Regions from separate parts of the Micromonospora sp. NPDC047187 genome, predicted to be linked through region 1. Evidence: riboswitches for the same ligand, from Rfam matches in the RefSeq annotation. Region 1 holds a riboswitch; each other region holds the start of a gene.
What was found. Region 1 has a riboswitch for cobalamin ahead of ABZ794_RS22240 (ribonucleoside-diphosphate reductase subunit alpha). Riboswitches for the same ligand answer to the same signal wherever they lie in the genome.

Region 1 (4,175 bases):
GCGATGGCGCATCGGCGGATGTCGTCGTCGAGGTTGGCGCCCACCTTGAGCTTGACGTAGCCGTAGCCGGTGTCCACCGCCTCCTGGCACAGCCGGCGCAGCTTGTCGTCGCCGTAGCCGAGCCAACCGGCCGAGGTGGTGTAGGCGGGGTAGCCGGTCCGGTCGAGCTCGGCGAGGCGGGCGGCCTTCGTGCCCTCCTTGGCCCGCAGGATGGCCAGTGCCTCGTCGCGGGTCAGCGCGTCGGACAGGTAGCGCAGGTCCGCGATGTCGACGAGTTGCTCGGGGGACATGTCGACGAGCAGCCGCCACAGCGGCTTGTCGGCGACCCGGGCGACCAGGTCCCACGACGCGTTCAGCACGGCCGCCAGGGACAGGTGGACGACACCCTTCTCCGGACCGAGCCAGCGCAGTTGCGAGTCGGAGGTGAGGAGGCGGTAGACCGCGCCCATGTCCGCTGCCATCGTCGCCACGTCCAGGCCCACCAGAAGCTGTGCCTGGTGGACTGCCGCCGCCGCGACGATGTCGTTGCCTCGGCCGATGGTGAAGGTCAGGCCGTGCCCCGCGAGTGGCGCGCCCGCGCCGTCGACGCCGTCGGTGTGCAGGACGACGTAGGCCGCCGAGTAGTCGCCGTCCTTGTTCATGGCGTCTGACCCGTCAGCGGTCAGGGAGGTGGGGAAGCGGACGTCTTCGACGGTGACGGCAGTGATCTGCGGCATGCGCTCCTCGCCCGGCTAGGCTAAAGATCAGATGATCACTGGGAGTATACGGAGGGCTTCTCCAGCGCGTCAACGATGTGGATCACTGGAGACCCTCAGACATATGATGTTTGCCTCGCCGGGTCGATCCGCCATACCGCCCACCGTGACCGCGTGGGGAGTCCCGACTCCGGTGTCGGGCGTCGGTCGGTGTGGTGTGGTCGGCCGGGGTGGTGACAGTGGTCACCGAGTCGTCGCCGACACGCCCGAGACCGACATGTGGGGTGTGACAACGGCTGCGTCCCTATATATGGTGTCGAGCGCAGCTGGTTCGGCCGCTCATCCGGGGTGGTCGAGGCAACAGGGAACCCGGTGGAAATCCGGGACTGTCCCGCAGCGGTGAGTGGGAACGACCGCCGTCATCAGCACTGGGCCACCAATCGGCCTGGGAAGCGACGGCCAGTAGGAGACCGGCGAGCCCGGTCGTGCCCGCGAGTCCGAAGACCTGCCAGCGCGCCGCGTACCCGCACCCGGGTGGGCGGCGGTCCGAGGCCGCGTGGGACGGCTGACGCCACCTGACCCACGCCGGCTGGCGTGGCGTCCGTCGGTGTCTGTCTCCTCGCGTCCGGGCCACCAGGTCTCGAACTCCGAGGAGCGAGTGGTGACAGTCACCGAGGTAGTCCCGGCCAGCGGCGACGCGACAGTGCGGCGGACGCCGATGCAGGTCCGCAAGCGCGACGGCGGCACCGAACCCGTGGACGTGAACAAGATCGTCCGGGCGGTCGAGCGGTGGGCCGACGACCTGACCGACGTCGACCCGATGCGGGTGGCCACCCGCACCATCAGCGGCCTCTACGACGGCGCGACCACTGCTGAACTGGACCGGCTGTCCATCCAGACCGCCGCCGAGATGATCGGTGAGGAGCCGCAGTACTCGCGCCTCGCCGCGCGGCTGCTGGCCGGCTACGTCGACAAGGAGGTGCGCCGACAGGGCGTCACCTCGTTCAGCGCGGCGATCCGGGTCGGCCACGCCGAGGGCCTGATCGGTGACGACACCGCCGCGTTCGTCGCCGCACACGCCGCGACGCTCGACCACGCCATCGACCCGGACGGCGACCGCCGGTTCGAGTACTTCGGCCTGCGCACCGTGTACGACCGATACCTGCTGCGCCACCCCACCAGCCGACTGGTCTTGGAGACCCCGCAGTACTGGCTGCTGCGGGTGTCCTGCGGCCTGTCCCGGACGGCGGACGAGGCGGTCGGCTTCTACCGGCTGATGTCCAGCCTGGCCTACCTGCCCAGCTCACCGACCTTGTTTAACTCCGGGACCCGGCACACCCAGATGTCCTCCTGCTACCTGGTCGACTCCCCGCTCGACGAGCTGGACTCGATCTACCAGCGGTACGCCCAGGTCGCCAACCTGTCGAAGTTCGCCGGTGGCATCGGCATCGCGTACTCCCGGGTCCGCTCCCGGGGAGCGCTGATCCGGGGCACGAACGGGCAGTCCAACGGGATCGTGCCATGGCTGCGCACCCTGGACGCGAGCGTCGCCGCGGTGAACCAGGGTGGCCGACGCAAGGGCGCGGCCTGCGTCTACCTGGAGCCGTGGCACCCGGACATCGAGGAGTTCCTGCAACTGCGGGACAACACCGGCGAGGACGCCCGGCGCACCCACAACCTCAACCTGGCCAACTGGATCCCGGACGAGTTCATGCGCCGGGTCGAGGCCGACGCGCTGTGGTCGCTGTTCGACCCGCACGAGGTGCCCGAGCTGCCCGACCTGTGGGGGGAGCGGTTCGACGCCGCGTACCGGGAGGCCGAGGCGCAGGGTCGCCACGTGCGGCAGGTCCCGGCACGGGAGCTGTACGGGAAGATGATGCGGACCCTCGCCCAGACCGGCAACGGCTGGATGACCTTCAAGGACGCCGCCAACCGACTGTGCAACCAGACCGCCGAGCCGGGCAACGTGGTGCACCTGTCCAACCTCTGCACCGAGATCGTCGAGGTGTCCAGCGACGCCGAGACCGCCGTGTGCAACCTCGGCTCGGTGAACCTCGCCGCCCACCTCACCGACGGCGGGATCGACTGGGAGCGGCTGCGCGTCACGGTGCGGACCGCGGTGACCTTCCTCGACCGGGTCATCGACATCAACTACTACCCGACGGCGCAGGCGGCGGCGAGCAACCCCCGCTGGCGGCCGGTCGGACTCGGGCTGATGGGCCTACAGGACGTCTTCTTCGCGCTGCGGCTGCCGTTCGACTCGCCGGCCGCGCGGGAGCTGTCCACCCGGATCAGCGAGGAGCTGTACCTGACCGCGTTGGAGACCTCCGCCGACCTGGCGCGCGACTTCGGCGCGCATCCGGCGTACCCGCAGACCCGGGCCGCGCGGGGCCAGCTCCAACCCGACCTGTGGGGTGTCGAGGGTACGCAGACCGCGCGGTGGGACGCGCTGCGCGAGCGGGTCGAGGCGTACGGGCTGCGCAACTCGCTGCTCGTGGCGGTCGCGCCGACCGCCACCATCGCCTCGATCGCCGGGTGCTACGAGTGCATCGAGCCGCAGGTGTCCAACCTGTTCAAGCGCGAGACCCTGTCGGGGGAGTTCCTCCAGGTCAACACCGCCCTGGTACGCGAGCTGAAGGCCCGTGGTCTGTGGACCGAGCGGATCCGTTCGGCGATCAAGCGGGCGGAGGGCTCGGTGCAGGACATCGCCGAGCTGCCGGCCGGCGTACGGGAGCTGTTCCGCACCGCGTGGGAGCTGCCGCAGCGGGCGCTGATCGACCTGGCCGCCGCCCGCGCCCCGTTCATCGACCAGTCCCAGTCGCTGAACCTGTTCCTGGCCGCGCCGACCATCGGCAAGCTCTCCTCGATGTACCTGTACGCCTGGAAGGCCGGGCTGAAGACCACCTACTACCTGCGATCGCGCCCTGCGACGCGGATCCAGCAGGCCACCGTCAGCGCTGTCGCACCCGTCGTCGTCGACGCGGAGGCGCTGGCCTGCTCGCTGGAGAACCCCGAGTCGTGCGAGGCCTGCCAGTGACCGCCGACGCCGCCACCACCGACGCCAGCACCACCGACACGAGGACCACGCACATGCTGCTCGACCCCGGGATGGACCTGACTCTCCGCCCGATGCGCTACCCGCACTTCTTCGACCGGTTCCGCGACGCGATCCGCAACACCTGGACGGTCGAGGAGGTCGACCTGCACGCCGACCTCGCCGACCTGGACAAGCTGTCGCCGGCCGAACGGCACCTGGTCAGCCGCCTGGTGGCGTTCTTCGCCACCGGTGACACGATCGTCGCCAACAACCTGGTGCTCAACCTCTACCAGCACGTCAACAGCCCGGAGGGTCGTCTCTACCTGTCTCGCCAGCTGTTCGAGGAGGCCGTGCACGTCCAGTTCTATCTCAACCTGCTCGACACGTACGTGCCCGACGAGACGGAGCGCTTCGAGGCATTCGCGGCCATCGAGAACATCCCC
Region 2 (4,175 bases), on a different contig from region 1:
CGGCGTCTCGATGGTGCCGCTCAGCGGCGTGGTCGAGACCGACGGCACCCGGCAGACACTGCGCCAGATGCTGGCCGGGCTCGGCTTTCCGTATCTGGCGATGCGGCTGGGGATCGCCGACCGGGCGCACGCCGCGCCACCCCACACTCCGCGCCTGCCCACTGAGCAGGTCGTCGACACCTCCGCGGTGGACTCCGGCACCAGGTAGCGTGCCCGTCCCCGGACGCTCACCGGGGGGGGCCAAGCCCAGGAAACGAGCGTCTCGCGGAAGCCACCACGGGATGCGCGTGACAAAACCATGCCGGCCGGGCATGACCCACGACAGCCGATCGACCAACTCCTCAAAGACGTGAGGACAAGCCTCGATGGGCTGTCGTGGGCTGTGCCAAGGTGGCTTGCTGATCGACAACAGCGGCGCTTTGCGGGCCGCGCTCCGCGCTGTGCGGATGAGCTCTGCCTGGGATTGACAGCCACCACCAGACCGATGCCGACCTGTCACTGCGACGACCAGCGACCCGGGACCAGGAGCCACGAGCAACGCTGCAAGCAGCGAGCCCTGACCACTTCGGTGTCCACGAACGGCTCGGCTCAACCGGCGACGTCCACGACGACCTTGCCCTCGGCGGTGCCGTCGGCGACCAGCCGATGGGCGTCCATTACCGTGTCGAGCGTGAACCTGCGCTCGTCCAGTCGGGGGCGCAGCGCGCCGGCATCGGCCAGCGCCGCGATCTCGCGCAGGATGTCGCCGTGGTGTTCCCGGCCCCGCCCGGTGAGCATCGGCAGCAGGGTGAACACGCCGGAGTAGGTCGCACCCCGGAACGACAGCGGGGCGAGCGAGTGTGAGCCCCAGCCCAGTGCGCTGACGACGTGCCCGTGGTAGGTGCGTACCGCCGCGAACGAGGCGTCGAGCGTCGCGCCGCCGACGTTGTCGACGACGATGTCGAATCCCTCGCCGCCGGTGTACCTCTCGACGTACTCCTCGACCTTGCTCGCTGTGTAGTCGATCGGCACGGCACCCAGACTCTCGATCACCCGGAGGCTCGCCGGCCCGCCCGTGGCGTACGCCTCGGCGCCTCGCGCCTGGGCAAGTTGCACACCCACGTACCCGACACCTCCGGCGCCTCCGTGCACCAGGACCTTCTGCCCGGCGCGGACTCCGGCCCGGTCGACCAGCCCCTCCCAGGAGGTGACCGCCGCCAGGGGCAACGCGGCGGCCTCCCGCATCGAGAGGCTCCTCGGCTTGTGGGCCAGCAGTCGAGCGTCCACGGCGGCGTACTCGGCCAGCGAGCCCTGTAGGTCGCCGACGCCCCCGCACAGCCCGTGCACCTCGTCTCCCGGCTCGAAGCCGGCCACGTCCGCGCCGACCGCCGCGACGACGCCGGCAAGGTCCAGGCCGAGCACCGCGGGCAGCTCGACACGCGCGTGCGCGGCCTTACCTGCCTGGATCTTCGTGTCGAGCGGGTTGACCCCGCTGGCGACGATCCGCACCAGCACCTGCCCGCGCTCGGGGGCGGGTTGATCGATCTCCTCGACCGTCAGCGGAGCGTCGAACTCCCGCAACAACGCGGCGCGCATAACCATCCACACTCTCCGTGATCGAGGCTTCACGTGGACGCTATCCGACCGGATCGGCGGCGGGGCGGGTTCCTCGGACCGCGCCGGCGCCGCGACGGGCGGACCGAGTGTGGGTCAGTCGTCTTCGGCACCATCGAGTAGCGCGCGTCGCAACGCCAGTCGGTGCTTCCGGCGGATCTTCGCCTCCCGGTACCGTCGGCGGTCCCCGTCGGTCTCCGGTAGCAGCGGCGGCACGGTACGAGGCTGGCCGTCGTCGTCGATGGCGACCATGACCAGGTGGGCGGTTGCCACGTCGGTGGGAGGCACCGCCCGGTCCCACCGGTCGGCGGTCACCTTGACGGCCACCTCCATCGAGCTGCGGCCGGCCCAGGTGATCCGGGCGTCGACGTGCACGACGTCGCCGACCCGCACCGCGCGGAGGAACGCCGTCTCGTCGATGGCGGCGGTCACCGCCGGCCCGTCGGAGTGTCGGGCGGCGACCACACCGGCGACGGAGTCGATGAGGTTGAGGATCCGGCCGCCGTGCACCGTACCTATCAGGTTGGTGTGGTGCTGGTCGGGAAACCACACCGCCGGGTCGCGGACACACACTGGCGAGGACCTGGCCGTGCACCACACGCACGGCCCGTCACCCGCTCAGCCCACCCGCGAGGCCGACGGCAGCGCACACGGTTGTGTACGCGGCGCCGGCAGGTCTTCGGACTCGCGGGCCTGACCGGTCGCGCCGGTCCCCTACTGGCCGTCGCTTCCCAGGCCGTTGGCCCAGTGCTGATGACGGCGGTCGTTCCCACTCACCGCTGCGGGGCAGCCCCGGATTTCCACCGGGTTCCCTCTTACGACGCCCAGCCGGTCACGACGGGGCGAACCAGCGCCGTCGGCAGCATAGCTGGCCAGGGGATCTGTCCACCGAGGGCGTCCTGCCGCGGCGGCGGACGGCCTCATCGTCAACTTTTGTCGTCCGAGGAAGAAGATCGCCACCTATTGAAAAAAGTCTCGCGAGGGTGAGGATATCCAGATGCGTCGTCTCCCCCAGACTTGCGGGCGGGTGGTCTCGGGCCTCCTCGCGTTCCTCCTCGCCTCGGCTGTCGCCCTCCTCGCGTCCGCCCAGCCCGCCGCGGCGCACGGGACCCTCGCCACGTCCACACCGGCGAGCGGCGCCACCGTGCGCGAGCCGTTGACGGAGGTGCGGCTGTACTTCACCGAGAAGGCCGCCGCCAACGCGTTCTTCACTATCACCGCCCCGGGCGGCGCCCGTGTCGACAACGGCTGGTCGCAGGGGGAGCCGAAGCCGCTGGAGAAGCCGGTGCGGGAGTACTTCCTGGTCAACGGGCAGTTCGAGCCACGGGAGTACACGACGGGGTTCCCCGCGGTGGTGTCCGTCGCCCACCTGCCCGCAAAGGGCCAGTACTCGGTGAGCTACCTGTCGGTCGCCTCGGACGGCGACACCGTGCGGGGCACCCTGACCTTCCGCTACGACGGGCGGGTGACGGCAGCGCCGAAGGGGTGGAGCCCGCCATCGACCCAACCGGACCCGGCGCTGGTGGCCGCCACCGAGCAGCACAACACGTCCGGGCAGGCCTCGGCGGTGCCGACCACCGCGGACGATCCGTCGACCCCGCCGGCTGCGGCGGCCCCGTCGACCGGGTCGACCGAGGAGAGCGGTCCCGGGGCACCGGCCTGGGCCGGCTGGGCGGCGGCGGTCGCGGCGGTCGGGGCGGTGGCCGGGTTCGTCGTCTGGCGTCGCCGATCCGCCGGCACACCCACCGGCCGGGGCCGTACCTCGGCGGCGACCTCCGGTCGACGCGGCGGTGGCGCCCGTGCCACGAACAGGGCCGGCACTGGCAAGACCGTCGGCGGCAAGGCTGCCGGGGACAAGACCGTCGGCGGCAAGGTCGGCGGGGGCAGGGCCGGCGCGGCGACGGGCGTCGTCGCGCGTACCGCGAGCGACAGGCAGCGGCCCGCCACCGTGCCGGCGGCGCGCAAGGGCGACACGGTCGTCACGGCCCGCACGGGCGTCACCGTCGAGCCGACGCCTACCGATCAGGTGACCGAGGCCCTCGCCAACGCGGACGGCGAACCGACGGTCGACCCCGGGCCACGGCCCGACACGGACCTCGCCGCCGCGACGCCTGGGTCCCGGCTGAGCAACACCCACCTGGCGCTGTTCGTCGGCGGGCTGGTGGTGGCCCTGTTGGCCGGGTTCGGGCTGGCCCGTATCGGCACCGCCGACGAGAGTCCGGCGACCGGCAACGCACGACCGTCGGCCGGTGGACCGTCCGACTCGGGGCAGGTGGGCTCCGCGACCGACGGGCACCAACACCCGGCTGGTACGGGGCCGCACACGCATCGGGGTGACGACGCGCCGGGCGCGACGCTGGCGACCGGGACGACGGTCAGCGCCGGTGGGTACACCCTGCAGCCGCTGGAGCGGTCCCAACCCCCTGGTGTACGCGCCGACTACCGGTTCCGCATCGTCGGGACCGACCGGCAGCCGGCAACGACCTTCCCGGTCGTCCACGACAAGCCGTTGCACATGATCGTGGTGGGCCGCGACCTGTCCGGCTACCAGCATTTGCACCCGACGATGGCACCCGACGGCA
Region 3 (4,175 bases), on a different contig from region 1:
TGAGGTCGATCGCGTCGGCGGCGGTGCCGGCCGGCCCGTCCACCACGTCGGTCAGCGCGGCGGGCAGCGCCAGTCGCTGTCCCGGCGACGCGAGCAGCTCCTGCTCGTCGAGGGAGTACGCGACGGCGAGGGCCTGTCGCAGGCCGGGCAGGGCCCGGGCGCCGCCCCAGATCTGCGGGGCGCGCAGCACCGCGAGGACCAGGTTGACCCTGGGCTCGCCGGTGGGAGCGTCGGCGAGGATGTGCAGCCCGTCGCGGATCTGCACGTCCTTGACCTCGCACAGGTACCCGTCGAGGTGCAGCACGAAGTCGTCGAAGTCGTCCGCGTCGGGCATCGCCTCGGCGTGCAGGTCGTGGTGCAGCTCGGCGGCGCGCACCAGGTCCCAGATCTGGGCCCGCACGGTGGGCACCTTGGCCGGGTCGAGGGCCTGCACCGTCGCGTACTCGTCGAGCAGTTGTTCCAGTTTGGCCAGGTCGCCGTAGGTCTCGGCGCGGGCCATCGGCGGGACCAGGTGGTCGACGACAACGGCGTGCGCCCGCCGCTTGGCCTGGGTGCCCTCGCCGGGGTCGTTGACGATGAACGGGTACACCAGCGGCAGGTCGCCCAGGACCGCGTCGGGCGCGCAGTCCGCGGCCAGGCCGAGGCCCTTGCCGGGCAGCCACTCCAGGGTGCCGTGCTTGCCCAGGTGCACCACGGCGTCCGCGCCGAAGCCGCCGTCCGCGGCGGGCGCTGTCAACCAGCGGTACGCGGCCAGGTAGTGGTGGCTGGGCGGCAGGTCCGGGTCGTGGTAGATGGCGATCGGGTTCTCCCCGAAGCCGCGGGGCGGCTGGATCAGCAGCACCACGTTGCCGAAGCGCAGCCCGGCGAGCACGATGTCGCCGCCCTCGGTGTACAGCTCGCCCGGCGGCTCACCCCAGTGCTCCCGCATCCGCTCGCGCAGCTCGGCCGGGACCTGGTCGAACCAACGCCGGTACGTCGGCCCGGGTATCCGGGCCTCGGCGGCGGCCAACTGCTCCGGGGTGAGCCACTCCACGTCGTGACCACCGGCGGCGATCAGCGAGTGGATCAGCGCGTCGCCGTCGTCGGGCGGTGGCGCGTCACCCAGGTCGTAGCCGGCCTCGGCCAGCGCGGCGAACAGCCGGACCGCCGAGGCCGGGGTGTCCAACCCGACGGCGTTACCGACCCGCGAGTGCTTGGTGGGGTAGGAGCTGAGCACCACGGCGACCCGCTTGTCGGCGTGCGGCACGTACCGCAGCCGGGCGTGGCGCACCGCGATCCCGGCGACCCGGGCGGCCCGCTCAGGATCGGCGGCGTAGACCGAGAGCCCGTCGGCGTCGATCTGCTTGAACGAGAACGGCACCGACACGATCCGGCCGTCGAACTCGGGGATGGCCACCTGCATGGCGGCGTCCAGCGGGGACAGGCCGGCGTCGCTGTCGGCCCACTGCGCGCGGGTGCTGGTGAGGCAGAGCGCCTGGATGACCGGCACGTCCAGGGCGGCCAGGGCCCCGACGTCCCAGGCGTCCTCGTCGCCGCCACCGGAGGCGTCCGCGGCGACCGCACCGCCGGCCGCCAGCACCGTGACCAGCAGCGCGTCACAGCGGGCGAAGAGCCCGAGTGGGCCGGCGCCCGCGGTCAGCCCGCGCAGCGAGCCGCAGAAGATCGGCAGCGGGTTGCCGCCGGCTTTGTGGACCGCGTCCGCGAGCACGTCGACGAAGTCGGTGTTGCCGGCGAGGGCGTGCGCCCGGTAGAAGACGATCCCCACAGTGGGCCGATTCGGGTCGGCGGGGTGTTCGCCGTGCACGCCGTACGCCGGGGTGGGCGTGGGTGCGGCGAACCCCTCGCCGGTGAGCAGCACCGTGTCGGAGAGGAACCGGGCCAGCTGCCCCAGGTTGTCCGGGCCGCCCTCCACCAGGTACGCCAGCGACTGGGTGACGACCCCGGACGGCACTGTGGAGGTGGCCATCAGCTCCGCGTCGGGCAGCGCCTCACCGCCAAGCACTACCGTCGGCACGCCGGTGGCGAGCACCGCGGCGAGACCGTCCGGCCACGCCTGCCGACCGCCGAGCAGGCGTACGACGACGAGGGCGACCCCGTCGAGCAGGGCGGGCACCTCCTCGGCGGTGACTCGGGCGGGGTTGGCCAACCGGTAGTCGGCACCGCTGGCGCGGGCGGCCAGCAGGTCGGTGTCGGCGGTGGACAGCAGCAGGATGCGCACGGCAGGCTCCGGAAAGTGACGCCCTGGGCCCTCACGGGGGGCGACCGGGGCGATGCGGGTGGGTACGGCGTCAGCCGGTACGACGGCCCGAGCGAACGGCGCCCCGACGCATGCGTCGGGGCCGGTCGGCGCCGGGCGATCAGCTCAGCGGTGCCGGTGGCCGGTGTCCTTGGAATGCACTGCCTGCAGCGCGATACGACGGTAATCGTCGGTGAATGAGACGCCGTGCGTCATCGGGTCCTCCTCGGGTGTCCACGCCCTGGGGTACGTCCCGACGGCCGAAGTATCCTGGCTTCCGGATCGACGCTCTCCCCCGGCCTTCCAACCGCAGACACACGGCCGTGACTCACGAGGGGGGATCGCTCCCCGGTGACAGTGGCGGGACCGCGTCGGATTCGCACCGACTTCCTTCACTGCCGTCAGGCCGCGAATGCTGCCACACCGCCGCGCCGCCGGTCAACGCCGGTCCGGCCCCGCCAGACGGGCGGCACTTATCGAGCTTCAACGATTGGTGCGGGCGCGGCTCCGCGCGACGCAATGCCCCAGATCAATGCCCGACGCCCTTTGCTCTGCTTACCTATGCGCACCGGGCACGGAGGGTCACCGGTGCAGATAGGCAAGCAGAGCAAAGGATGGCCGGACGAGCTCTGACCTGCGCCGACCCTCCGGCAGGGCGGTGCCGGCCGACACCCTCACGTAGGATCGGCGAACGCCACACCAGTGTCCGCGATCAATCTCGGAGGTCGATCACCATGATCGCCCCGCAGTTCCACCACCTTGCGGGCCGGGTCTGGCTCTGTCCGGGCGATCCCGACCCGGAGGCGGTCCAGGCCGGCGTCGCCGTCGTCGTCGACGAACGCGGCAGTGTGATGATCGACGCCGGGCAGAGCCCCGCGCACGCCCGCGAGATCCAGGCCGCGCTGGTCGCCGCCGGGCTTCCGGAGCCGCGCTGGCTGGTCTACACCCATCATCACTGGGACCACGTGTGGGGCGCCTGCGCCTGGCCCGGGGTGGAGATCGTCGGGCACGAGACAGCGGTGTCGCTGCTGCGCGCCGAGGCCGCCCGGCCGTGGAGCCACCGCTACCTGCAAGAGCAGGTACGTGCCGATCCGCGCCTGCGCCCGAGCTTTCAAGCCCGCGCACGCGCGATGGCGTCCTGGGAAGACTTCGCCATCCTGCCGCCAACTCGGACTTTCGCCGACGTGGACGAGCTGCCGGTCGGGGTTCGGCTACGCCACGTCGGCGGCGGGCACGCACCGGATTCGGCAGTGGTGCTGGTGCCCGACTCGGGGGTGATGCTGCTGGGCGACTGCTTCTACCCGCCGCCGGCGCACCTGCGCCGGCCGGAGGACGGCCTCGACGTCGACCTGGTCCGGCGACTGCTCGACAGCACCTACCACTGGTACGTCTCGAGCCACGCCGAGCCGATGACGCGTGAGCAGGTCGGCTCAACCCTCGATGCTGCCTGACCCAGCCTCAGCGGGCGTGGCGTTCCGGGTGGGCCCGGCTCCAGGTCCGCATCCGTTCCGGGTAGCCGGTGCGCGCCGCCTCGTACAGCGGCACCGCGTGCTTGCGGGCGATGGCCCCGGCCGCGCGGGGCGTTCCGGTACGGCGGCGGATCCACTCGCCGTCGTGGGCGATCGCCATCACCGTGGTGTCCGTCGCGGTCGTCTCCGGTTCCAGGTAGAACTCCACCCCGCGCCGGGTGGCGACGAACGCCTCCAGCGCCGCGAGGTCGTCGCGGGTCGCCTCCCGGTCCAGCTTCGTCGGGGTCGCCTCGGCACCCCGTGACCGGCGGTTGAACCAGCTCATGCCCCGCCCCTCTCCTCGACGTCCCTCCAGTGCAGCACCGGTTCCTGGCAATACGCTGCGCGCCGGATGGGAGAGAGCTGACCTACCTCGGGAAAGCCGGGTGGAACCCGCGGCGGGTGGGCGGTGTCATGAGTGTGATCCGAAC

Region 2: linked by a shared signal. The riboswitch ahead of ABZ794_RS03845 (acyl-CoA thioesterase) and the one ahead of ABZ794_RS22240 (ribonucleoside-diphosphate reductase subunit alpha) in region 1 are both predicted to bind cobalamin.
Region 3: linked by a shared signal. The riboswitch ahead of cobN (cobaltochelatase subunit CobN) and the one ahead of ABZ794_RS22240 (ribonucleoside-diphosphate reductase subunit alpha) in region 1 are both predicted to bind cobalamin.

The regions. Positions count from the first base shown of each region.
Region 1 is NZ_JBEYUF010000014.1:139,675-143,849, reverse strand. It holds gene ABZ794_RS22245 (enolase C-terminal domain-like protein) at 1-716, opposite strand, end outside; cobalamin riboswitch at 1,006-1,223, shown strand; gene ABZ794_RS22240 (ribonucleoside-diphosphate reductase subunit alpha) at 1,414-3,732, shown strand; gene ABZ794_RS22235 (ribonucleotide-diphosphate reductase subunit beta) at 3,786-4,175, shown strand, end outside.
Region 2 is NZ_JBEYUF010000001.1:889,409-893,583, reverse strand. It holds gene ABZ794_RS03855 (nitroreductase family protein) at 1-208, shown strand, start outside; gene ABZ794_RS03850 (zinc-dependent alcohol dehydrogenase family protein) at 589-1,581, opposite strand; gene ABZ794_RS03845 (acyl-CoA thioesterase) at 1,690-2,166, opposite strand; cobalamin riboswitch at 2,246-2,460, opposite strand; gene ABZ794_RS03840 (copper resistance protein CopC) at 2,591-4,175, shown strand, end outside.
Region 3 is NZ_JBEYUF010000040.1:2,750-6,924, forward strand. It holds gene cobN (cobaltochelatase subunit CobN) at 1-2,218, opposite strand, end outside; cobalamin riboswitch at 2,500-2,629, opposite strand; gene ABZ794_RS32660 (MBL fold metallo-hydrolase) at 2,971-3,687, shown strand; gene ABZ794_RS32665 (hypothetical protein) at 3,695-4,030, opposite strand; gene ABZ794_RS32670 (RNA polymerase sigma factor) at 4,159-4,175, shown strand, end outside.